Regions from separate parts of the Laceyella tengchongensis genome, predicted to be linked through region 1. Evidence: a T-box and tRNA genes for the amino acid it is inferred to sense, from the RefSeq annotation. Region 1 holds a T-box; the other holds one or more tRNA genes.
The links. A T-box is a leader RNA that pairs with one kind of tRNA and senses whether it is charged. The one in region 1 lies ahead of metG (methionine--tRNA ligase), so its partner is inferred to be a tRNA-Met.
Positions count from the first base shown of each region.

Region 1 (10,690 bases):
ACAGTACAGCCAAATGGGGGCACAATCTATGAAACAAAGTTTTTTCATGCTCATCAAGATGTTGCATACCCTATTCGAGGTCTTGTAATTTTAGCTTCAAAAAGGCATATTAAGTGTCTAGATGAGCTTACAGAAGAAGAGCTAAACGATTATATTCATACACTTCATCTGATTCGAAAAGCACAACGCAAAGTCTTAGGGATTGAACAAGTCTACTATTTCTATAATGAAGATACTACACACCATTTCCATACATGGATGGTTCCCCGATATGATTGGATGTATCAGTTTGGGAGATCGATCGAATCAGTTCGTCCTGTACTTCTTCATGCAAGACGAAAAAGAAATTATAAAGATGAAATCGAAAAAATAATAGAAGCAATCCATGCGCTCAAAAACTATTTAAATACTTCAAATTAGAAATGAAGTGGTTATTCTATCACCCTTTCCTTACCTCTTTTCAGTCGTCTCCTCTCATCGTTTAACGATCTCTTCGATTGCTCGACTACTATGAATTGCACAAGCATGATCGATTAATCTCCAATTGTTAGGCTTATTAAATTGCCAAATCATACTTTGCTTTTGCCAGTGTGTCTTCACCCCATAATCCATTGAATTCTAATGTACTTAAATTGAAATACCCTCAGAAACATAGGATTATTCACTGTTCCAAATCTACTCTGGTTTACCCTAAGAATACATCTTTGCATTATCTCGGACTACATTTTCTTACGCCCCCAACCTCATTTTGATCATCAACAAAAAATATACCCCCACCGCTTTCCTTCACACAGCAGGGGCACATGCCAATCCTTATATCTTTAGCTTGCCCAAGCTCACCAATTCAACCATCGTAGGCAAGCTGGTGCAGAAAAGCACTGATTAATTCAAGAAGGGTATTGTTCCACAGCTAGTCCCGATGTACGAACTGAATCACAACTTGTACCACATACTATGCCAACCGTAAAATCCCTTTTCCCCGGCTTTGCTGTTTGTGATCAGTTCTAATTTTTCACATGAAAAGCTGGCACTAAACGTTTCCAAAATTTCCTTGCTGGACACCCCAAAATGGTTGATCACGAAATGGTCTGTCTCCACCGGATATGGGTTACCGGGAACCTGGTTTGAAAAGCAACTCATGGTATACAATCCGCCTTGCTTTAGCACACGGGCGATTTCGTTGGCGAACTTTTCCCTTTGCTCAGCTCGGATACAATGAAAACAGCCACGGTCCGTGACAACGTCGATGCTATCACTTTTAATGGGAATGCCCAGCACATCAGCTACCAGCCAATTGACCTCCACACCATAAAATTCGGCCAATTGTTTCCCTTTTTCTATCGCGTCCTTTGATATGTCCAATCCAGTTACATCATAGCCATTCAACGCCAAATAAACCGCCTCGGTTCCAATACCGCAACCGATATCCAATATCTTGGCCCCTTCTGGGATAACCCCCGTTTCGACCATGTTGATCAGCTTCGGCGAAGCCGTACCGGACGTCCATTCATATTGGGAAGGTTTTAGCGTGGAGTATTTCTTTTTGTAATATTCGTTAATTTGTGTTGATTTCATAACCAACATCCTTTAACAAATTATTTTTCTTGCCTGGACCTAATCAATGCCTGCAAGGTCACTCTGGAACAGCATGATAAAACCGATGGATCTCGTGTGCGACTAACTGTGGCTGTTCCACTTGCACATAATGCCCCGCGTTGGGTATTCCCACGTGCTTGGCACAGTTTAAGCCTTTAGCCAAGTTGCGTGAATGGCGGGGTGAAATAATCACATCTTCATTCGCTGAAATAACCAAAGCCGGACAGGAAATCCGCGACAACTCTTCTTGTAGGTCGATTTGACTCACGCCGGAAAAATCCTGGCTCGCCGCATCCGTTCGCAAGCGCAAATATTCATTCAGTACAAGCGATTGCTTTTCTTCCGGTACCCCCGGAAAAAAACTCCCTTTCAATGTTTCCAGATCCCACTCTCCTGACAATGCTTGCTTTACGAAATCAGGATGTAATCGGATTTTGGCTGAGGTGCATAACAGGATTAATCGGTTTACGTTCGCGGGAAATTGTAAGGCAAACTGCAAACCGATCAGACCGCCAATCGAGTGTCCTACATATGTGACAGGTCGTTTCACCGACAAGGCATCCAAGAACTGATCAATAAATGCTGCCACGTCTGGAATGGTTTTACATATTGTCCCACCCGTCAATCCATGTCCCGGCAAATCCAAGGCAATCAACGGCATGTCCATCTCTGGTTCTAAAAAAAGAGGATACCAGTGGCGGACACTGCCTCCGCCACCATGAATGAAAAGGCACACATCCTCTGAATGATCTATTTCCCCGATATTTCTTACTTCATAGTACGTGCGAATGCCGCCAACATCAATCCATGCCATTCTCACACGCCACTCCTTCACCCATGTTTCAGCACCAACGTGGACAGCATGGTGTTCATTTTGTTAACCGTCTCCAAGTATTCATTCTCAGGATTCGATTCTCCCATGATACCGGCACCCGCTTGAAACGAAATGACATCGCCGTATTGGAAAACAGAGCGTATCGCAATCGCCAAATCCGCTCTATCGCTTGAATCAATCCATCCTACCGCTCCAGCATAGATGCCTCTCGGCTCCTCTTCCAACTGCGAAATCCATTCCAACGCAGAAGCTTTGTCAATCCCCGACACGGTGATGCCGGGAAATAAGGCTTTCAACGCATCCCATGACGTCCGGTCCGCTTTGATCGTCCCCCCAACCCGTGAAGACAAATGCTGAACGCAGCGGTATCGTTTGACTTGCATAAAATCCAGCACCCGAACCGTATCTGGCTCGCACACGCTCCGAATCTCATCCTGCGCCAACCAGATAGACAAAGCGTGTTCTTTCACCTCTTTTGCATCGGTGAATAACTCATCGTGCAATTGTCGATCCCGTTCAGGTGTGTCCCCGCGCGGGCGCGTCCCGGCAAGTGGATTGGTGAGCACAAATCTCTCGCGATCGACGGCCATGAGGATCTCAGGGCTGAAGCCCACCACTTTTGCGCCTCCCAGTTTAAGGCAATACGAACGCACGCTGTTGTTGACGTTTGTCCCCTCCGCATAAGTGAGAATGGGATCAAGTTGATCATGTACCTTGACTGAACGGGAGAGGATCGTCTTATGAAGTTGCCGTTGTTGGATATTGTCAATGAGACATTGGACTTTTTGTTGATAGGTTTCACGGTCAGCATAGTCCAGTTTCAGAGGATACCGCTCATAGGTTGGCAAATCAATCTCCGACTCCAATATTTGGATCAATTCGGCTTGCTGGGTGACTGACTTTATATAAACCCCGCTTTGGGTGAAACGAAGTTCGAACTCCGGCACGATCATACACAAGATTGGCTCCGCACTGGATTTGAAGTAGTTGTAGTAATATTTGCAAATATCAAACCCCACATAACCATATGCCGTCCACTGCTCCAAAGGAAGCGTGTGCAAAAACCTCTCCGCTTGTTTGAGCGGGTCCTTCGCCGGCTCTTCTGTGGTGTCACCAGCATATTGAAAGCGGACAATGTCTTGTAGCACTTCGATTTTGGCCACCACATTGCCGACAATCCGAACCTCACCATTTCCTTCATATAATAGATAATCGGTAACAAATTCACTTGTTGCCAGATGGTGCAGGACTTTCAATGGTTCTTTCGCGCCCGCCACAAATGTCTCTTCATACATTGGGGTTTTCTTCACCCTTATCCCTCCACATTTCCCGGCCATGATTCTACTTTTTCTTTCACGGCGCTCATTTGGATCTTGGTATTTTGATTGAGGAAATGCGTCATCTTCTCTTCACTGATCGGACATTCTGGATCTACTTCAAATTCTTGCATCCAAGTCATTTTTTCACTTGATTGGGGCTTATGACCTCATAAGACCACCGAATATTCATATATTTAAACGGAAACTTAGGGTCCAATCTTTCCGCGGTCGCTTGTTTATTCTCCTTGTCGATGATGCGCCGGGACACCCATGTGCGGGAAGGCCGCTCCCCTTCCGGATATGTTGTCAGTTGAAACAGCACTTCGTTTCCATTTTTCTCTAACACCTTTGCTTCCTTGTATTCCGTGAATAATTTCGTCCAAAGCTCAATATCGTTGGTCAAGTCAAAGGTGGTATCAAAATCGCGCTCTACAATTATCGAGTTTTCGATGCGTGGCATTTTGCTCCTCCTATTCATTCACAATACCGACGGCTCTCACCCAACTCGCATCAAGCCCTTTCACTCGCAATGGAAAGCATGCGACTTCTGCTCTTTTTTACCCAGTAGAAACAAGCTAAGTGTCTGATCTTTAAGAAAATCTGTTAGCCAATCGTCCCACAATCTCAAAATGGCCCTCCCCTTTCTAAAAACGCCACAAATTCATCGACAAACATGGCTGTAAACTCTGGCTTAGATTTTTTATCCCATTTTTCAAGGAAATTTTCCATGTAGAAACGATCTATCTTCTTTCGATGATTAGGGAATAAATAAATGAATCGATCCCACTCTGGAACCTGTGATACATATGCTTGATTTAGTTCATTAGCGAGTTCTTTAGGTCTATGATAATCTTTCATATCAATTGCCCATTTTTTCCCGTTTTTAAAGACAAGATATAGATCAAAGCTGTCGAACTGGGGCCAGAATTCGTAATGAGCAATATTAGGGTGTTTTTTTACCTGTTCAAAAAGGGGAAGCAAGGCAACTTCAGGTCTAACAATGGCACGTTGGGCACTAAATGTGGTTTGATATGCTGATCTCCCCACTGGTTTAGATTGATTTTGATCAATATTTAAAAAGTCATTCACCGCTTTTTTGCACAAATCATCCAAGCAACTCAACTGCCCGTTTTTCCATTTAAGTGGCCAAGCACAATGTTTGCATAAAATTATTCGATTGTTTTTAATACAATGCGAAGGAATCGGTTCGTAAAATCCTCTTACCCAATTCATACTCTTTGTATCAATACCATCAATATCCATCAAACATGAAATATCGTTTATGATAGGGTTTTCACACAAAAACAGGCGAATGTTTGAATATAGCTGCGGCTCATTTATCTCTTTGCAATAATTTCTCAATTGATTAAACGCATAAGTATGATCTTCAAGCTCTGGAGCCTCGTGAGCTCCTTGGCTTAAATCATAACTCAATTCAGTTGGCGCTAAATCTTCTACCAAGCAACCTCTCCAACCCAACTCACTCCATTTCTCACCGAAATACTCCCATTCTTCTATCGGTGTAGTAAGCCACGCAACAAATTCTTGTAAATTCTTTGGAGGACATATTCCCTTTTTGATGCACTCCATTGTTAATTGATTCCAAGATATTTGAAGAGGCTGAGGCAATAACGGTAAGGGAGGAAGTGTTGACTTTTGCGACTGTATTTCATAATGAATAATGCCAATAGCCAAGTCTTTCAGTAATTTAGTAACGTCCATGCAATACTCCTTCTTATCTGATTAGAAATAAAATTACAACTAATTAGCTTTATTTAATTCTACCTACTCAATCCTTTTCCTCCCCTTACAAAAAAATTCCTCTACTCCATCTCACGAATAAAGAGATACCACATTATCATGCATGTTGCGAATTTTTCAATACATTTCCTTTCTCAAGGAAAATAAAAAGGCCCGAGAAAGGACCAATCACTTCATTTAAATTCATACAGCTTGTTTTTCCCTTCAGCTACCCATATCAATGACAAAACAGTCCGAAAAATAGTTCCAGAATATTGCAATCAGTTTTGGGATAAGATAAAATGTAACTACTATCTGTATATCCAAACATTCTATGAAAAGGATGAGTAACGAACGGAACTATCACCAGAGAGCCGGGAAAGGTGAAAGCCGGCATAGGGAACTTCGTGAACATGCCCTTTGAGAATGATTTCTGAACGGGAATCTTAGTAGGAAATTCACGCACACCAGCGTTATCGGGTTGCCCTAAAGGGTACATGATTTTTTAGTAATCACTCATGTACTGAAATTGGGTGGTACCGCGAACAACCTCGCCCCAATAATATTGGAGGCGGTTTTTTATTTTATTTCAAAGAAAGGAGATTTTATCAATGGGTGACAAAAAGACGTTTTATGTAACAACCCCAATTTACTATCCAAGCAACAAACTGCATATCGGTCACACGTATACCACGGTCGCTGGAGATGTCATTGCTCGCTATAAACGGTTACGAGGATATGACGTCATGTACCTAACAGGAACAGATGAACATGGGTTAAAAATACAAAAATCAGCCCGAGCAGCTGGCAAAACCCCACAAGCATTTGTGGATGAAATCGTAGCAGGTGTAAAGGAACTATGGGAAAGCTTAGACATTTCTTATGACGATTACATCCGTACAACAGAGGAACGTCATAAACGAGTCGTGCAACAGGTTTTTCAAAAGTTGTATGATCAAGGGGATATTTATTTAGGCGAGTATGAAGGTCTGTACTGTATTCCCTGTGAAGCCTATTTTACAGAGAGGCAAGCACCTGAACATAAGTGCTTGGATTGTGGTCGCCCTACAGAGAAGATCAGAGAAAAAAGTTATTTTTTCCGTATGAGTAAGTATGTAGATCGCTTGCTTCAATATTATGAAGAACATCCAGAGTTTATTGAACCAGTATCCCGTAAGAATGAAATGATCCAGAACTTTATTAAGCCTGGTTTAGAAGATCTTTCGATCTCTCGTACTACCTTTGATTGGGGGGTCAAAGTTCAACATGATCCGGAACATGTCGTTTATGTGTGGTTAGATGCATTGACGAATTATATTTCCGCGATTGGCTATCTTTCGGATGATCCCGAAGAACAAGCCAAATTTGAAAAGTATTGGCCAGCAGATGTCCATCTAATAGGGAAAGACATTGTGCGCTTCCACACCATTTACTGGCCGATTTTCCTCATGGCTCTTGATTTACCACTTCCCAAAAAAATATTTGGTCACGGTTATTTCTTGGTCAGAGGAGAAAAAATGTCCAAATCCTTAGGGAATGTAATTGATCCTGTACCATTTGTGAATCATTTTGGATTGGATGCTATGCGTTACTATTTATTACGTGAAGTTCCTTTTGGTGCGGATGGAGTATTTACTCCTGAAAACTTCATTGAGCGCGTAAATGCAGACCTCGCTAACGATTTGGGAAATTTGCTTCATCGATCTTTAACAATGGTAGAAAAGTACTTTGGAGGAATCATCCCTGAGTACATTGAAAATGGAACCGAATTTGATGCTGAGCTGACATCCATTATAAATGAAGTGATTGGCAAATTTGAGGAGTCAATAGAAAAACTCCAATATTCGGTTGCATTAACCGAACTATGGAAGATTGTTCGCGCCGGAAACCGTTATATTGAAAAAACCACTCCATGGAATCTTGCAAAAGATGAAGAAAACAAAGCGATCTTAGGCTCTGTTCTTTATCATTTGTTAGAAACTGTCCGGATCGTAAGTATTATGATCCAGCCATTCATGACTCGTACTCCGCAAAAAATATGGGATCAAATTAACATTGTCGAGGAATCTGAAAAAAATTGGGACAGTATTTACCGGTTTGGAAGACTTAAATCGGGAAAGAAAGTAAACAAAGGAAAACCGATTTTCCCACGTTTGGATGTAGAGAAGGAACTAGAAGTGATCGAAGAAATTATGAAGCAATCGTCCAAGCGTAGAGAAGAACCAAAAGAGGAAGTAAAAACAGAGCAAAAAGAAGAAACAACTGATGATCGAGTGATCAGTATTGATGATTTTATGAAGGTCGAATTAAAGGTAGCGGAAGTAATTGATGCGGAACCTGTCAAGGGGACGGATCGACTATTAAAATTACAGTTAGATTTGGGTACGGAACGTCGTCAAGTTGTATCTGGAATTGCTGAGTATTATCGTCCTGAGGAGCTAAAAGGACTAAAAGTGATCTGTGTGTCGAACCTAAAACCAGTGAAACTACGTGGTGAAGATTCGAATGGTATGGTTTTAGCTGCCAAAGAAGGGAATCGCTTGGTGCTTTCTACAGTATCAGCAGATATTCCAAATGGTACCCGTGTGAAATAGCCGACATCAAATGAAGTCGATAGAAATTAGAGATTCTATCGACTTCATTCTGTTTATCGACCTTTCTACTTTTTTGATTCATATTCATATAAGAATCTCATCCAACCTTTGCAATCGGAACAATTCGGATGAGCTTTTATTCCTTCCTTATCATAGAGAATACATTCATTAGATTTCAATTGTTCTCGTTGTTTAATTAATGCCGATCCTAACTCGCTAATCTGGTGATTGTTTTTTCGTTCCATAGCATCCACCCAGTCACCAGGTAATGATTCAGGATGAATGGTAGCTGCAATCGCTCCAGCAATGGATGCTGTAGTGTCTGCATCATTCCCCATGTTCGTAGCAATTAAGATGGCTTCACGAGCGTCTAAAGAATGGATTGCGATTGCAATGGCAATTGGAACTAAAAAACAGGCTTCTCGTTTGATTCCCACACTGTTGTTTAAGGATAAATATAGCCCTTCATAGTCATCGGTAGGAATATGTTTAATCGATTCATATGCCTGTTCGATCAATTCAGATATGTCGGGTAAAGTAGATGGCTTTCCCCATTTCCGTCCTAAAAATGCTGCCTCTTGTGATATCCGAATGATATCCAAAGGAGGAAGGGATTCAAGAGCGGCTGTTATGGCACCGGCAACAGCACAAGCAGCTGATATTGCGGAAGAATCACCATGTTTCCAGTAAATAGTGTTGAAACCGCAAGTAAGCTGAAAAACCAACCACGTGTTTGGTCAATGCCTTCACAGATCATGTCTGCTGGATATTGCTCTTGGAACAGCTCTTCATTTTCAAAGGGGTAGTGATATTGTGCAAATGGCATTGATCCACTATCAAACCACACATCAATCACTTCCGGTGTTCTTTCCATAATGCCAGTGCAACTTGGGCATTTGAGCTTCACTTCGTCTACATATGGTTTGTGAAGCTCCAGGTTTTCATCAATAGGCTGGATAGCTTTTTCCCGCAAGTCACTATGGCTGTGCGGAGCATACTCTGTCGAGCAGTCCGTACATACCCAAACGTTCAATGGGGTCCCCCAATAACGATTACGGCTGATATTCCAATCGACCAGTTCCTCAAGAAATTTACCGAAACGCCCTTCACGAAGATGATCTGGATACCATTTAACCGCGTTGTTGTTTGCGATGAGTTGGTCTTTCACCGCAGTTGTATTAATGAACCAGCTTTCCATTGCATAATAGAGAAGCGGAGATTTACAACGCCAACAAAACGGATAGCTATGCTCATACTTTTCTTTGTGGAAAAGGAGACCCCGTTGAGACAAGTTTTTAACAATATCCACATCACAATCCTTTACAAAACGACCTGCGAACGGCTCAACTTCATCAGTGTAACAACCAGATCTATTCACAACTTGAATCATGCTAATTCCACTCTGTCTTGCTACCCGATAGTCATCTTCACCATGTGCAGGAGCCATATGCACTATCCCTGTACCACTTGTATCACTGACAAAATCAGCTTCAATCACTAAATGACCGTGTTCAGGTGTTACAAATGAGAATGGTGCTTCATACCGAGCGCCAACAAACTCAGCACCTTTGTGGGTGGAGAGAACCTCATATTCTCCCTTCATTACTTTCTCCACTAAGTTGCTTGCAACAATGTATGTTTCACCATCTTGCTTTACTCTGGAATACTCCAACTCCTTATTTACCGCAAGAGCCGCATTAGCTGGTAGAGTCCATGGAGTGGTTGTCCATGCAAGAAAAGTATCATCCGAATCCTTACTGCGGAATTTTACGGTTGCACTCAAGTCTTTTACATCCTCATAGCCTTGTGCAACCTCATGAGAGCTAAGCGTAGTTTGACAACAAGGACAGTATGGGCTCACACGATGTCCTTTATAGAGCAATCCTTTTTTGTGAATGGTGGATAGGATATTCCAAACACTCTCGATATAACTATTTTTTAATGTAATATACGGATCATCCATGTTCGTCCAATAACCAATCGCTTCAGTTAGTTTCCGCCATTCCTTCTCATACGCAAAAACACTATCCTTACACTTTTGGACGAATTCTTCAACACCATATTTCTCAATTTCTTGTTTTCCAGAAATACCGAGTTGTTTTTCAACACCAAGCTCCACAGGTAACCCATGGGTATCCCATCCAGCTTTTCGAATTACCTTGTAGCCAGTCATCGTTTTGTAACGACAGATGAAATCTTTAATTACCCGACCAAGCACGTGACCAATATGGGGCATGCCATTTGCTGTTGGAGGCCCTTCATAGAAAACGAATGGTGGCTTGCCTTCACGATTGGCAATGGATTTTTAGAAGGTATCTTCTTTTTGCCATTGTTGGAGAACTCGCAGCTCTCTGGTTCTTGCTTTTTCTTTTACATCAATTCTCTGCATACATATCATCCTTTCATTCTCGAATGCTTTGGCACAAAAACTCGCCCTTTAATTTCCCCAGCTCATGATAATCGTGATCTCATATATTTAGACAGAAATTCAGCGGATAGGAATAAATTACGATCCCCAAGTAATAAAATGATTTCGATCTCGGAATCAGAAATCTTAAGCCTTTCCCTTAGTTGAAAGTCCAACCTTTTTTCATACGACCACGGAT
Region 1 is NZ_FXTU01000004.1:71,516-82,205, reverse strand. It holds gene QQZ12_RS09850 (HIT family protein) at 1-420, shown strand, start outside; gene QQZ12_RS09845 (class I SAM-dependent methyltransferase) at 934-1,575, opposite strand; gene QQZ12_RS09840 (alpha/beta fold hydrolase) at 1,634-2,410, opposite strand; gene QQZ12_RS09835 (salicylate synthase) at 2,428-3,741, opposite strand; gene QQZ12_RS09830 (SRPBCC family protein) at 3,744-3,890, opposite strand; gene QQZ12_RS09825 (SRPBCC family protein) at 3,887-4,210, opposite strand; gene QQZ12_RS09820 (restriction endonuclease-related protein) at 4,375-5,472, opposite strand; T-box leader at 5,816-6,052, shown strand; gene metG (methionine--tRNA ligase) at 6,102-8,084, shown strand; gene QQZ12_RS09810 (ADP-ribosylglycohydrolase family protein) at 8,150-8,809, opposite strand; partial or broken gene ileS (isoleucine--tRNA ligase) at 8,767-10,473, opposite strand; gene QQZ12_RS09800 (nucleotidyltransferase domain-containing protein) at 10,536-10,690, opposite strand, start outside.

Region 2 (13,285 bases), on a different contig from region 1:
GGGTCAGCACCAATTCTGCACCGTAGGCTTTGAGCAGGTTACGTCGTTCCAAACTCATTGTTTCGGGCATGACCAGTATAGCGCGGTATCCTTTTGCCGCAGCGACCATGGCCAAACCGATGCCAGTGTTCCCGCTGGTCGGCTCCACAATCGTCGATCCCGGTTTCAGCTCACCACGCTTTTCCGCCTCTTCGATCATGCTGAGGGCGATACGGTCTTTCACACTGCCACCAGGGTTAAAAAACTCCAACTTTAAAAATATATCGGCATCTGACTTGCCAACGATTCGATTCAATTTCACCAAAGGGGTCTGGCCGATCAATTCCAACACATTGTTCGCTACGCGCATAGGGCAAGCCTCCTATTCCGATTAAACTGATAGGAATTGTTACACCTATCATATCACCCAATAAAATAATTTGTCAATTCACTTCTTCTTTTATTATACGTTCCAGTTCTTCCCCGCTGAACATATACTTCTCATTACAAAAATGGCAAACGACCTCCGCATGACCCAATTCATCCAAGAGGCTTTTCAGTTCTTCTATCCCCAGAGACTTGAGCATGGTTCGGCTTTTTTCGCGGGAACAATGGCATGCGAAGGAAACCGGTTGCTTATGAAGGATCTCCGTCCCTTCCCCCATCAAACGCACCAACAACTCTTCTGGGGTGACTCCTTGATAGAGCAACTCAGAAATAGAGGTCAGTTTGTTCAGTTCATCAATAGCCGTCTCCAAACGGGTGATCACATCATCGGAGGCGCCCGGCATCACTTGAATCATATATCCCCCGGCAACGAGGATTTGCTCCCCTTTGACCAGCACTCCCAGTCCCACTGAAGAGGGAGTCTGTTCGGAAACCGCAAAGTAGTAGGTAAAATCTTCAGCCAGCTCGCCAGAGATGATCGGCGACGCACCGCGGTACGGTTCTTTCAAGCCCAGATCTTTTGTCACATAAATGCTACCCTGGCCTACGGCCGCCCCCACGTTTAACTTGTAATCATCATTGTGCTCCACAAAAGGATTGTCGACCGAGCCGCGAACATGTCCTTCTCCATCGGCGTCCACTATGATTCGGCCAATCGGGCCGTCTCCCGCCACCTGAATGGTCACTTTGTGGCGCTCCTCTTTCAAGGTGAGCCCAATCAACGCCCCCATGGTTGCCGTTCTTCCCAACGCCGCACTAACCACCGGATAGGTGCCATGCCGCTTCTGCAACTCCTGCACCAAGTTCGTAGTAATTGCGGCAAAGCCGCGCACTTTCCCATCCTTCGAGATAGCACGAATCGCATAATCTGTCATCATCAGTCACTCCCATATATGAATTGATCAAGCAAATCATGAAGCGCTTTCGTTTTTCTGCTCCACATCCACACGCGGTTCCAACGCATATGCTTAGAAAGCCCGCCTGATTGAAAAGAGGCATCCACCCGTACCAGATGGGCTCGCATGCCCAATCCACTTAGGGTGATGCCCACGTGATTCCACAATCAAACATGCTTTCGGTTTCTTTCCCAAATCAGCTTCAACCCTACCAGCGTCAACAATGGGTTGATTTCGTCAATCGTTTTGGTGTCGTTGCAAATCAGTTTGGCCAGGCCGCCCGTGGCTACTACATGCGGGCGCTTGGTCAACACCTGTTTCATGCGTGTGACAATCTCGTCCACGACACCCACATACCCATAATATATGCCCGCTTGAACGGCTTGAACCGTATTACGCCCCACCACGGAATCCGGCTTCACGATTTCCACCCGGGTCAATTTCGCGGCGCGTTGGTACAGCGCTTCCGCTGAGATGTTGACCCCTGGTGTAATCGCTCCGCCGATATAGTTTCCTTCTTCATCAATAAAACAAAACGTGGTTGCCGTGCCAAAATCGACAATGATCGCCGGGGCGCCATACAACTCCAACGCCGCCACCGCATTAGCGATGCGATCTGCCCCCACCTCGCGCGGATTATCGTATTTGATGTTCAGCCCGGTTTTAACTCCCGGCCCCAAAACAAGCGGTTTTTGTTTTAGATACTTTTCCGTCATGCGTTCCAGCACCACTGTCAGCGGCGGAACCACCGATGACAATACTACGCCTTCGATCATATCAAAATCGATGCCTACATAATCCAACAAGCTTTTCAACATTACGCCAAACTCATCTTCGGTGGCGTTGCGATCCGTTTGTAAGCGCCAATGATGAAGCAGTTCATCTTGCCGATACACGCCCAGCACCACATTGGTGTTGCCCACATCCATTAGCAGTAAAAGTTTTTCATTTAGCATTATGCCCACCCATTCACTTGTTGATTTGGGATTGCCTGTGCTTTTGGCCATAAGAAAAAGAGGCGCCATCCCGCCTCTTTTTCGCAAAGGATTAGAGTGGCTTTTTATCGTCTTTGTCAGACGCGGTTTCCTCACCACTCGTGGAATCGACATTGCGCCGGATTCCATATTTATCAGAAGAGAAGTCCTTATCCGAAGCGAGGTTCGCATCTTGATTCTTCTCTTCGTTTCCGCTTTCATCCGTCCCATGGTCGTCTTTGGTCTGGATGTTCACTTTCACATCGCTGTCATCATCCAGCTTTCCGGTCTCCAACAGCTGTTTGATCTGCTCTTCATCCAGCGTTTCCCGCACCAGCAGGGTTTGCGCCATGAGTTCCAATTGATCGCGGCGTTCGATGAGCAGGTTTTTGGCGCGGTTGTAACATTTGCGCACCATCTCTTGCATCTCGATGTCGATTTCGTATGCCACTTTGTCGCTGTAGTTTTGCTCTTGGCTCAAATCGCGGCCCAAGAACACTTGCCCTTGCGAACGACCAAAAGTCATCGTGGCCAGCTTGTCGCTCATCCCGTATTCGGTGATCATAGCGCGCACGATGGCTGTCGCCTTTTCAAAGTCATTACTCGCACCGGTGCTGATTTCGCCAAAGATGATTTCCTCAGCCACGCGCCCACCTAGGAGACCCGTCACCCGATCAAGCAGCTCGCCTTTGGTTGCCAAATAACGGTCTTCCTTAGGCAACATCATCGCATACCCACCTGCTTGCCCACGGGGGACAATCGTCACCTTATGGACAATGTCCGCATTTTCCAGATAATATCCGCAAAGTACGTGTCCTGCTTCGTGATAAGCGACGATCTTGCGCTCTTTTTCGCTGATGACGCGGCTTTTCTTCTGCGGACCCGCAATCACTCGGTCGATCGCTTCGTCCACTTCTTCCATGGTGATCTTTTTCTTATTGCTACGCGCCGCCAACAATGCTGCTTCATTCAACAGGTTCTCCAAATCCGCGCCAGAGAACCCGGTGGTGCGTTGCGCGATCACATTCAACTTCACATCGTCAGCGATCGGCTTGTTGCGCGCGTGTACTTTCAACACGGCTTCGCGCCCTTTTACGTCGGGGCGATTAACCAGGATTTGTCTGTCAAAGCGCCCAGGACGAAGCAGCGCCGGATCCAAAATGTCGGGACGGTTCGTTGCAGCCATGATAATGATTCCTGCATTGACATCAAAACCGTCCATCTCCACCAACAATTGGTTCAAGGTTTGCTCGCGTTCGTCGTGGCCGCCGCCAAGACCCGCACCGCGCTGACGCCCTACCGCGTCGATCTCATCGATGAAAATGATACACGGAGCGTTTTTCTTGGCCTGTTCAAACAAGTCACGAACCCGTGAAGCACCGACACCGACGAACATCTCTACAAAGTCGGAACCGCTGATGGAGAAGAACGGCACTTTCGCTTCACCCGCAACGGCGCGAGCTAACAGCGTTTTACCCGTACCTGGAGGCCCAACCAAAAGTACCCCTTTGGGGATGCGAGCACCCATCGCCGCATACCGCCGATTGTCTTTCAGGAAATCGACGATCTCAACTAACTCCGCTTTTTCTTCATCCGCTCCTGCCACATCATCAAATGTAACCCGTCTTTTCTCTTCATTGTATAACTTCGCTTTGCTCTTACCGAAATTCATTACGCGACTTCCGCCGCCTTGAGCTTGGTTAAACAAGAAGAAGAAAATAAGTAAGATGATGACAAAAGGAATGACTGAGGTAAAGAACGTGAGCCAAACTGAGTCCCCTTTTGTTTTCTCGATGTTCACCTTCACTCCGGCGGTTTGGATATCTTCGATCACGGAGCTTCCGTAGCCAGCTGGGGCAATGGTGAAGAAGCTTTTAGCCGTGCCTTTGATCTTGCCTTCGATATTGTAAACACCGTTATCGTATTGGACCGTAATATCATCTAACTGTTTTTGCAGCAGCTTTGTTCTAAATTCATCATATCTAAAGTTTTGTTTGTCCACTCCAGGGTTGGCGATCATGTTGACAACCCCGATTGTGATAAGGATGAGGATTAAGTATAATACTCCGTTCCTGAGGAAGAAGTGTTTCATCCCTGGCCTCCTCTCAGTCCACTTGTATCATTTTATCACAGTCGACTTACCATACTCAATAGACCGCTCTGGCGCATCACTGGTACACTTCTTCTTTCAGCACACCGATATAAGGCAAGTTGCGATACTTCTCGGCAAAGTCAAGCCCGTATCCGATCACAAATGCATCCGGAATGGTGAAACCACAGTAATCCGGGCTCAAATCCACCTTGCGGCGGTCTGGTTTATCGAGAAGAGTGACGATTTTAACTGAAGCGGCATTCCGGCCTTTCAGCATCTCAACCAAGTAACTCAACGTCAAGCCCGAATCGATAATATCTTCGACAATCAAAACATGACGTCCTTCGATGGATGCGTCCAAATCTTTGAGGATGCGCACAACACCCGAGGAAGTGGTCGAATTGCCATAGCTGGATACAGCCATGAAATCCATTTCCATCTTAATCGGCATCTCTCGGATCAAATCCGCCATAAATGGCACGGCACCCTTTAACACGCAGATACATAGCGGGTTCAAGTCTTTGTACTCCTCTGACAGACGTTGGCCCAATTCCCGCACTTTCTCTTTGATTTGCTCTTCGGAAATAAGAACTTCCTTGATATCTTGATGCATGTCTTTCCTCCTACCACACACAAACGATTTACTCTTCCCAGATTAGATACAAAAACCGAGTGGTCTTTGGGGTAACGGGAGCGACACCCGACCGCTTCACCCCTGGAATCCAGATAATCTCATCTCCCGCGGTCACAACCGGAACTCGGTCACGTTGGCGCTTGGGAACTTTTGCTTCCATCAGCACTTTTTTCAGCTTTTTTCTTCCGTCCATCCCCAAGCATGTCATACGATCCCCGCTTTGGCGGGCCCTTACGCAGAGGGGAAACGGCAAATGATCTCGATCGAAGACGACAGCATTCCGACCAAGATCCACGTTATGTAATGCCACATCCGATTCCAATACTTCTATTTTACCCAAAAACCCAGGCAAACACGTCGTACCAGGAACAGATAACGCAATTTCCCCTGATTGAGAGGCATGTTCTTCGCCGCGCTCTGCCTTGCGCATATGTACTTTTTCATATTCCCGCTCCGCTACGATGCCGCCGGGGAGATGAAACATACTGGATGAAGATCCGTCCGCAACGAGTTTTCTCACCTTTTCAACCGCGTCAAGACTGACTCCAAACGTATCATCTTGCGAAAGATAACTTAATATTAGTTTAACTACCCTTCTTTGTAAAGCGATTGGAAGGTGAAGAAAACTTGAAACATCAAGGGTGAAGCTCGCATCGTCCCGCTCGAGAAGCACCTTGCCCAAAGCGTCTTCCACCAATTCGGACCACACTTTTTCTTCTTCCCGAACCAAGTCGCTCAAGGTACAAACCGCTTTTTGTACATGGGGGTTGAACGCTTCCAGCAACGGAACCACTTCCATCCGCAGGCGGTTGCGAGTGTAGTCGGGAAGCAGGTTACTGGAATCCAAACGCGTGGGCAATCCCGCATCCTGGCAGTAACGCTCTAACTCCTGTTTGGTGAACGTCAAGAGCGGCCGGATCAATTGGAAGCCACGCCAAGCACGGTTCGGTTCAATGCCCGCCAGCCCTGCTACACCCGTTCCCCTGACCAACCGCATCAACACCGTTTCCAGCTGGTCGTCGGCATGATGAGCAGTAGCGACAGCATCCATCCGCCATGCCCGCGCTGTTTCCTCAAAGGCGTCATAACGGAGCTCACGCGCGACTGCCTGTTTGTTCCCGCCTTTTTGTTCTAACAAACTTCCAACATTTACCTTGACCGTCCGACAAGGTATTCCCCATTCCTCGCAAAACACCTTGACATGCTGCTCGTCGGCTTCGCTTTCTTCCCCTCTGAGCTGATGGTTGACATGAACAGCGGCGACAAAAATATCTACCTCTTGTTCTATTTTTTTCAGGGCATGCACCAAGGCGATGGAATCGGCCCCACCCGAGACGCCAACCAACACCCTGGCCCGCCGCCCCGCCAAGCCCATTCGGTTCAGCTCTTCTCTCAATTGAGCAAGAAACACCTGAATCGTCTCCTTGGCGCGTCAAACCCGGGGGAACTCCCCCGAGCAAACGCCATCGTCCTTCTCTTTTCATCATATCCTGTTTCGCACTGGGAAGCAAATTCAAACCACCAAATGTGAGCGCTTGAGCGGTTTCACACCAGGCAATCGGATCGTGGACCATTCTGGGACATACCGCTCCACTTTGGCCACAACCACCGTCATGTCATCACTGATACGCCCGCCATGGTAGCGAACCACCTTCTCTAGCAAACAATCCGCAAAGTCTTGCGGATCCTTGGTGTCGATCTCCGATATCAGCCGGGTCATCACCGCATCCTTGTTCACCGCCCGCCGCGGCGCATCGTAGACTCCATCAGTCATCAAAATCACCAAATCCCCCGGTTGCAGTTGCATCTCAATCGGCTCGATCTCAATCTCACTCAGGATGCCAATCGGGGGGTTGGCGGCCGAGAGGGTCATCACCTGTTTGCCCCGTTTAACGAATCCCGGAGTGGAACCGATCTTCATAAACCGCCCCTTCGCTGAATTCAAGTCGACGATAGCTAAATCGACCGTGGCGAACATCTCGTCCGCCGACCGCAGGCTCAAGATGGAGTTCACCGTGTCAACCGCCCGCTCTTCACACATCCCCGACTGAAGCAAGCGGCGCAACAACTTGAGCGCGGCGCTGCTCTCCTCTTGGGCGCGCTGTCCATTCCCCATGCCGTCAGATAACGCCACCGCGCATTTGCCTGTGCCCAAACTCATATAACAATAACTGTCTCCGGAAATAACCCCGCCCCCTTTCGCTGCATTGGCCGCCCCTGTTTTCAACTCAAACCGCTGCGCTGAACCCAAGGTGATGACCGCGCCGTGTGAACCATCTTTGATCACTTTCCGGTACACCGAGATGGGTTCCCCCAACACTTCTGTCAGCAAAGGCGCCACCAGCTTTTTGCATTCGTCCAACCCTTCCCGTTCCGGCATCACCACTTCTATCTCCACTTTTCCTTCCTCGAGATTGATGATGTCCACCCGCTGTATGGACAGGCCCAACTCCTCTAATGCCTCATGAATTTGCTCTTCGTGCGCCGCCATCACTTGTGTCTCATGGCGGATCTCCTTAGCCAGCTTCTCCATCACTTCGGCCATGCCCGCCAGTTGATCCGATACCAACCGGCGCGATTCCTGCATCTTTTCCTTCCAGTAAATGTTTTGCTCATAGCGGGCGTACTGTTTTTGAATTGAACCCATCACCCGTTCGCCCCGCATACAATGTTGCTCCCAAAACGGGGGCACCGCGATCTCTTCTGTGACACCGCTCGTTTCCACCATGGCCATCAAGTCAGTCATGCCTTGATACGTTTTCATGACTTGCTTGTCCCAACAATCCGCATAGCGGGGGCATCCCCCGCACGCGTCATGCATTACTTCCGACAGAAAAAAATTAACCTGATCCTCATGTTCTTTGCGATGCTTGGTAGCGTCCTCTCTAAAGCTGAAACTTAGCTCCTGGAACAATTCCGTAAACTGCTCCACCTTGGCCGCGGTCACATCACGCAACCGTTTGATATATTCTAAATGTGCCGACTGATTTTCCATTGTCCCCGGCACAAAACGGGACAACGATTGAATCAAGCGGTTGGGCGTCAGCATAAACAGGACGACGGAGCAAGCCGACTCCTTGAGTGACATCCACATCACTTCGGCGCCACCATCGTACAAGGTCAGGATGGCCGAACCGAGCATGAAACCGACGGCCACCCCCCACCGCTTACCTTCTTTAAACAGGCCGGCCAACAAACCAGCGAAGGCCAGCAAACTGATCTGCATCACCGCTTTAGTGTCGGACAGACTCAATATTACTCCTGTCACTACTCCGATCGATGAACCGAGCAACCCGCCGCCAATTAGGGCAAACAATAATATCGCGTAGCGGGACACCATGTTGACCACCGACAGATCTGCCACAAACCAATCCATCATGCCCGTCATGACCGAGCCGAGTAAAATTACCAGGCATACGATCTCTTCATGCCGCAAAGCAATCCGTTTTTTCTTCACTGTAAACAGCGGCAGGGAGTGCACAAAGATGAATGTCAGAATGAAACTCAGCAAAACTTCAGCGGCAGCCATCAAACCTTTGTAAGAGCTCCAACCACCGATCATCCCCTCCGCCAGGTGGGCCGCGACGCCGCATGCCCCCACAACAAAAGGGACATAATTGATCTGCCCTTTCCCTAACCAGTCCCACCCTTTTTGCATCAACAACCAAATCGCCAACACGCCAGCCGTCTCCACTGCCTTGAGTGGCCCCAAAGTGGCCGCCCCCAGTATCAGTGACAACAGCACCACCGGCCACTGCTTACGGGCAAGATGGTAGATCACCGCCACATACGCCACCGCAAACGGAGAGAACGTGTCAAGAATGGTGGCCCTACCTAGGAGAAAACCCATCACCAACACTGGCACATTCCACATGGTGGATAACCGGTACATAGCTCTTCTCTGCCTGCTTTGATCCACGCCAAACCAACTAACTGGACGAATGAAAAAATTTTTGATATGAGTACCCATTTGCACGACCCATCACCCCAATCACTTTGTGCCACCCATTATAGCGATGGGACGGAAGAAAAGTTTGTCAAACAGTCTGAATGAAAAGAAAATTTTTACGACAAATTTTGTCCTTTGGGTTATCCAGCGCTTTGATTGGCTTTCTCCCCTTCGCCAGCAAACAAAAACCCCTCCGCGGTACAGCGGGGGGCTTGTCTAAACACCATCCCTTGGTGTCGTTTTGCATCACTTTCAGCACAGGAGCGACAAAACTTCTAATATTCTTCAGTGTCCATCGTTTCGCCATGTCGAAATAACCCATCAAAGCCGACGCGCGTACGTGTTCAAGGGATACATCTGGGCTTCATGCACAAACGACGGTATCAACTTCCGCTCCGTCTGCAAACGAATCATTTGATCCAGCGTCCGGAGCGCATGGACTTGTTGCCGCCGTTTCAACTGTCCCCGTTCCACCGAGTCGGCAAACTCATCCACGTCAATCAGGTGATAGGTGCCATCCGGATAAACGATCAAGTCAAACAACAAGTCCACCATGACATAACGCATCCGGCCCACTTGGTGCATTTGCATCACGTCGCAATAGTAGTAGAGGAATTCCCCTGATCGGTTGAACACCTTTGAAATGGTATACCCCTTGCGCACAAAATAGTAGGTGAGGAAAATCCGCTTGCCGTCTGGATTGGCATACTGCGTAGAGAAGCAATAGCGCCCCCGCCAATCCCGCACCTTTTCCGTATATGTTTTATTTATCGTGGTAAATTTGACTTTCTTGATAACGACATTCACACAACCACTCCCATGCTTATCATGCATCCCAATAAAATGACACAAAAAAAAGGCGATGCACCACCCACGATAGGGTTTCCTCGCCTTCTCCTCTCTTGCACTTGGTAGCGGCGGAGGGCCTCGAACCCCCGACCTCACGGGTATGAACCGTACGCTCTAGCCAGCTGAGCTACGCCGCCATATATTTGGTTGCGGGGACAGGATTTGAACCTGCGACCTTCGGGTTATGAGCCCGACGAGCTACCAGACTGCTCCACCCCGCGACATTCTAAAATGATTGAAATCATCACTGCGAACAATGATTATTATATAACGCGTCCGCAGTGATGTCAACAAAAAAATGGCATATTTTTAGTGCGGGATTCCCCGTGCCGGATAGAGAAGGTACTTTCCTCGTAGTTCTTTGAATTTATTCAGTTCTGCCGCCCAGGAATGCACGATTTCCCTAGCGGATTTCCCTTGGTCGATTTGCTGGCGAACTTTTTCCGTGCCGGTCATTTTATCCATCCAATAGGGTTCCCCCGATTCGCGCCACGCAAACTGGCTCGGATACAATTTTTTTACCTTTTCAATGATAGCCAGTCCCGTCAGGATGGGATCAAACGTTGCCGGATCTTCCACATGCACTTGTACACCACCCACGGCTTTCCCTTGATGTTTGGAAAAAGTAGGGGTGAAGTACGCCTCACGAAACTTGACTCCCGGCAATCGTTCCCGATTTAGTTCCTCTGCTAACTTCCAGCCTTCCACATAAGGGGCGCCGATCAATTCAAACGGCCGCGTCGTTCCCCTTCCTTCGGACAGATTAGTCGCTTCGATCAGTCCAGTTCCCGGATACACTTGTGCTGTCGTGACCGTCGGCATATTCGGCGACGGCATCACCCAAGGGAGCCCCGTCTGCCCGTAAGCTTCCTGCCGACTCCAACCCTTCATTTTCACGACGTGGAGATCAACCTTCTTTTTGCCGCTTTTTGGGAAAAACCACTCATTGAATAAGGTCGCCAGCTCGCCAACCGTCATGCCGTGCCGCAGGGCGATAGGGAACAAGCCGATGAAGGAGCTGTGCTTCTCCTCCAACACGGGACCTTCCACCCGGACACCCCCCAGCGGATTGGGGCGATCCAGCACATACAGCGGCTTATCGGCAATGGCTGCCGCCTCCATCACGTATGCCATGGTGGAGATGTAAGTATAAAAACGAGTTCCGACATCTTGGATGTCAAACACAAGGACATCCACATCCGCGAACATGGGAACCATGTCCACCGGCTTTTTTCCATACAGGTTGGAAAGCGGAAGCCCCGTCTTCGGATCGATCAGCTCTCCCGGCGTCTCGCCTGCCTGTTCTGTTCCGCGTACCCCATGTTCCGGACCGTACACTTCGGTCACGCGGATGCCCTTGCGCAACATGGCATCCAAACTATGTTCGTAATCGGCGGTGATACCCGTCGGATTGGTGATCAGTCCCACTCGCTTCCCAGTGAACATCCCCGGATTGGCCAATACGATATCTAAGCCTGTCAGTACCTTTCCCCTGCGCCCTTGTGCCGTTTCTTCCCCTTCATCCATCCAAACTAGCCCAAGCGTAGCGAAAAAGAGGACAAAGACAAGGGTGAGTCCCCACCAGCGGGCGCGATTGATATGGAGCATCCTCATTACCCCCTTCATCGGGAGATTCTCACTGCTGATGCCAACAAACCGATCCCATACAGAATATTCATCCAAATCGCTTATAGCCTAGATTTTCTACTTACGTACTTTTGATTCCTGCCAAAATAAAATAACCCCTTGTCTTCTCGCACAAGAGGTCCACCCCCGCCACGCATAAAGAGCGCGGCAGAAGCACATCGGGCGAATGAAAGCAGATGAGGCGGCCCTATCACCGCTTGTCCGGCAATGAATATATTTGTTCACCCGGTTTGCTATATCCCATTTTGTGAGCCAATTCTAACAGATAATCCTTGCGGTGTAACTTTTTGATCTCCGCGTTGATGTGGGCCGTTTTCCTTTTCGCTTCCGCCAACTCCTGCCGTTTGGCCGCCAATGCCTCTTCTTTGTCCCAAATGCGGTTTTGCTGGATAATCAGCTCCACCACGCACCAACAGAAGATCGTGACCATGACTCCGAGCCAGATCATCCGCCGGCGCCGAACGGCTGGATGAAGCGGTTGTTTCCGCTCCTCATGTCCTTTCTCTTTTACCACTTTCCGTTTAAATGTCAAGATATTATCGCGCGAACGCTGAAAAGGCATATTATCCACCTTTTTCTCTTTTCTTTTTCCACCACGCCCCAAACCGGCGAAGGAAGGAGCGCGCTTGATCCACGTGCGGCCGCATCCGCCTCCACAACGGACGGACAAGCGGGCCTAAGAGCCAAGCTAGCGGCAGGCATACCCATCTAACCAAGGTCCAAGCCCCCCGTGCTACCGCCCGCGCACAGGTCCAGAGGCTTCGCGCCATAAATGATAATGGAATGTACACCACCGTGTAAACGGCTTGCCCAAGAAAATGAATCACCCATTCCACCAATTGGAACAGCACACGGATGAAACGGATGACCATCTGCGAAAACCACCTGAAGTAGAGCAAAAACCCGAGGCAGATTGCGATGAACAAATAAAAGCGCAGTTCACCCCAATTGCTCCACAACAACAAGCCAAACACAAGCAGACTGGAAACCATCCAATACATCAGATCGATCAGGGAGACGATCCACCGTTTAAGCCGAAAGCGTTGGGTAACCACACGGTAAAAATCGAGAATGACGCCAATGAGGATGCCGGACCCCAGCATCAGGCCCATCGTGGTCCATTGCGTAACCAGAGTCACTTGAAAATCCGCCCCAGCAGCCCTTTCGCCTTCTCGCTAGCAGGCAGATGGACATCTAAATAGCTCATGTCCATGATCTGCCCCTCTATCGCGACCCGTCCCTGATCGAGATCCAAATTCTTTATGTGGAGGTCTTGTCCACGGATGCCGAGATAGCCGCAGTCGGTTTGCAATAAGAACTCCTCGCTGTCAAAGCTCTCAACGCGAACAACACCGCTAACTTCCATCACATTGCGATTGGTCAGCACGATTTCATGCCTAGGCTGGCCATGCAAATCCTCCGTCATATCAGGTACCCCCTTCCCATGGTACATGATATGGACAAAGGTCAGAAATTAGAACTCAAGCGGCGCTTCTTCCGCTTTCAACGGTTCTTCGCGCACAATGGTGAACATATTGCCCGCATCCTCTTTTTTGGCGTTCTCCTGCAACTTCTCCACTCTCGCCGTCACCCGCTTGTTGCCGAAACGAATGCTGATCTCATCGCCGATCGCGACCGTAGTACCCGCTTTGGCCGGTTTGCCGTTCACCTCGGCCCGGCCCTGGTCGCATACCTCTTTGGCCAGCGTCCGTCTTTTCACCAATCGGGACACTTTGAGAAACTTATCTAATCGCATCTGTCGTCACCTCAGCTGTCACAAACTTGTCTCATTTATTTGTCCATGTTATGAACAATTCT
Region 2 is NZ_FXTU01000007.1:98,880-112,164, forward strand. It holds gene cysK (cysteine synthase A) at 1-349, opposite strand, end outside; gene hslO (Hsp33 family molecular chaperone HslO) at 423-1,304, opposite strand; gene QQZ12_RS13910 (hypothetical protein) at 1,304-1,489, opposite strand; gene QQZ12_RS13915 (type III pantothenate kinase) at 1,490-2,278, opposite strand; gene ftsH (ATP-dependent zinc metalloprotease FtsH) at 2,370-4,388, opposite strand; gene hpt (hypoxanthine phosphoribosyltransferase) at 4,465-5,001, opposite strand; gene tilS (tRNA lysidine(34) synthetase TilS) at 5,030-6,433, opposite strand; gene spoIIE (stage II sporulation protein E) at 6,536-8,992, opposite strand; gene QQZ12_RS13940 (ribonuclease FAU-1 family protein) at 9,293-9,778, opposite strand; tRNA gene QQZ12_RS13945 (tRNA-Met) at 9,881-9,957, opposite strand; tRNA gene QQZ12_RS13950 (tRNA-Met) at 9,965-10,041, opposite strand; gene QQZ12_RS13955 (exo-beta-N-acetylmuramidase NamZ family protein) at 10,130-11,428, opposite strand; gene QQZ12_RS13960 (FtsB family cell division protein) at 11,658-12,029, opposite strand; gene yabQ (spore cortex biosynthesis protein YabQ) at 12,031-12,606, opposite strand; gene yabP (sporulation protein YabP) at 12,603-12,893, opposite strand; gene QQZ12_RS13975 (RNA-binding S4 domain-containing protein) at 12,942-13,223, opposite strand.
Region 2: it has a tRNA-Met gene. The T-box ahead of metG (methionine--tRNA ligase) is inferred to sense a tRNA for this amino acid. The anticodon was not compared.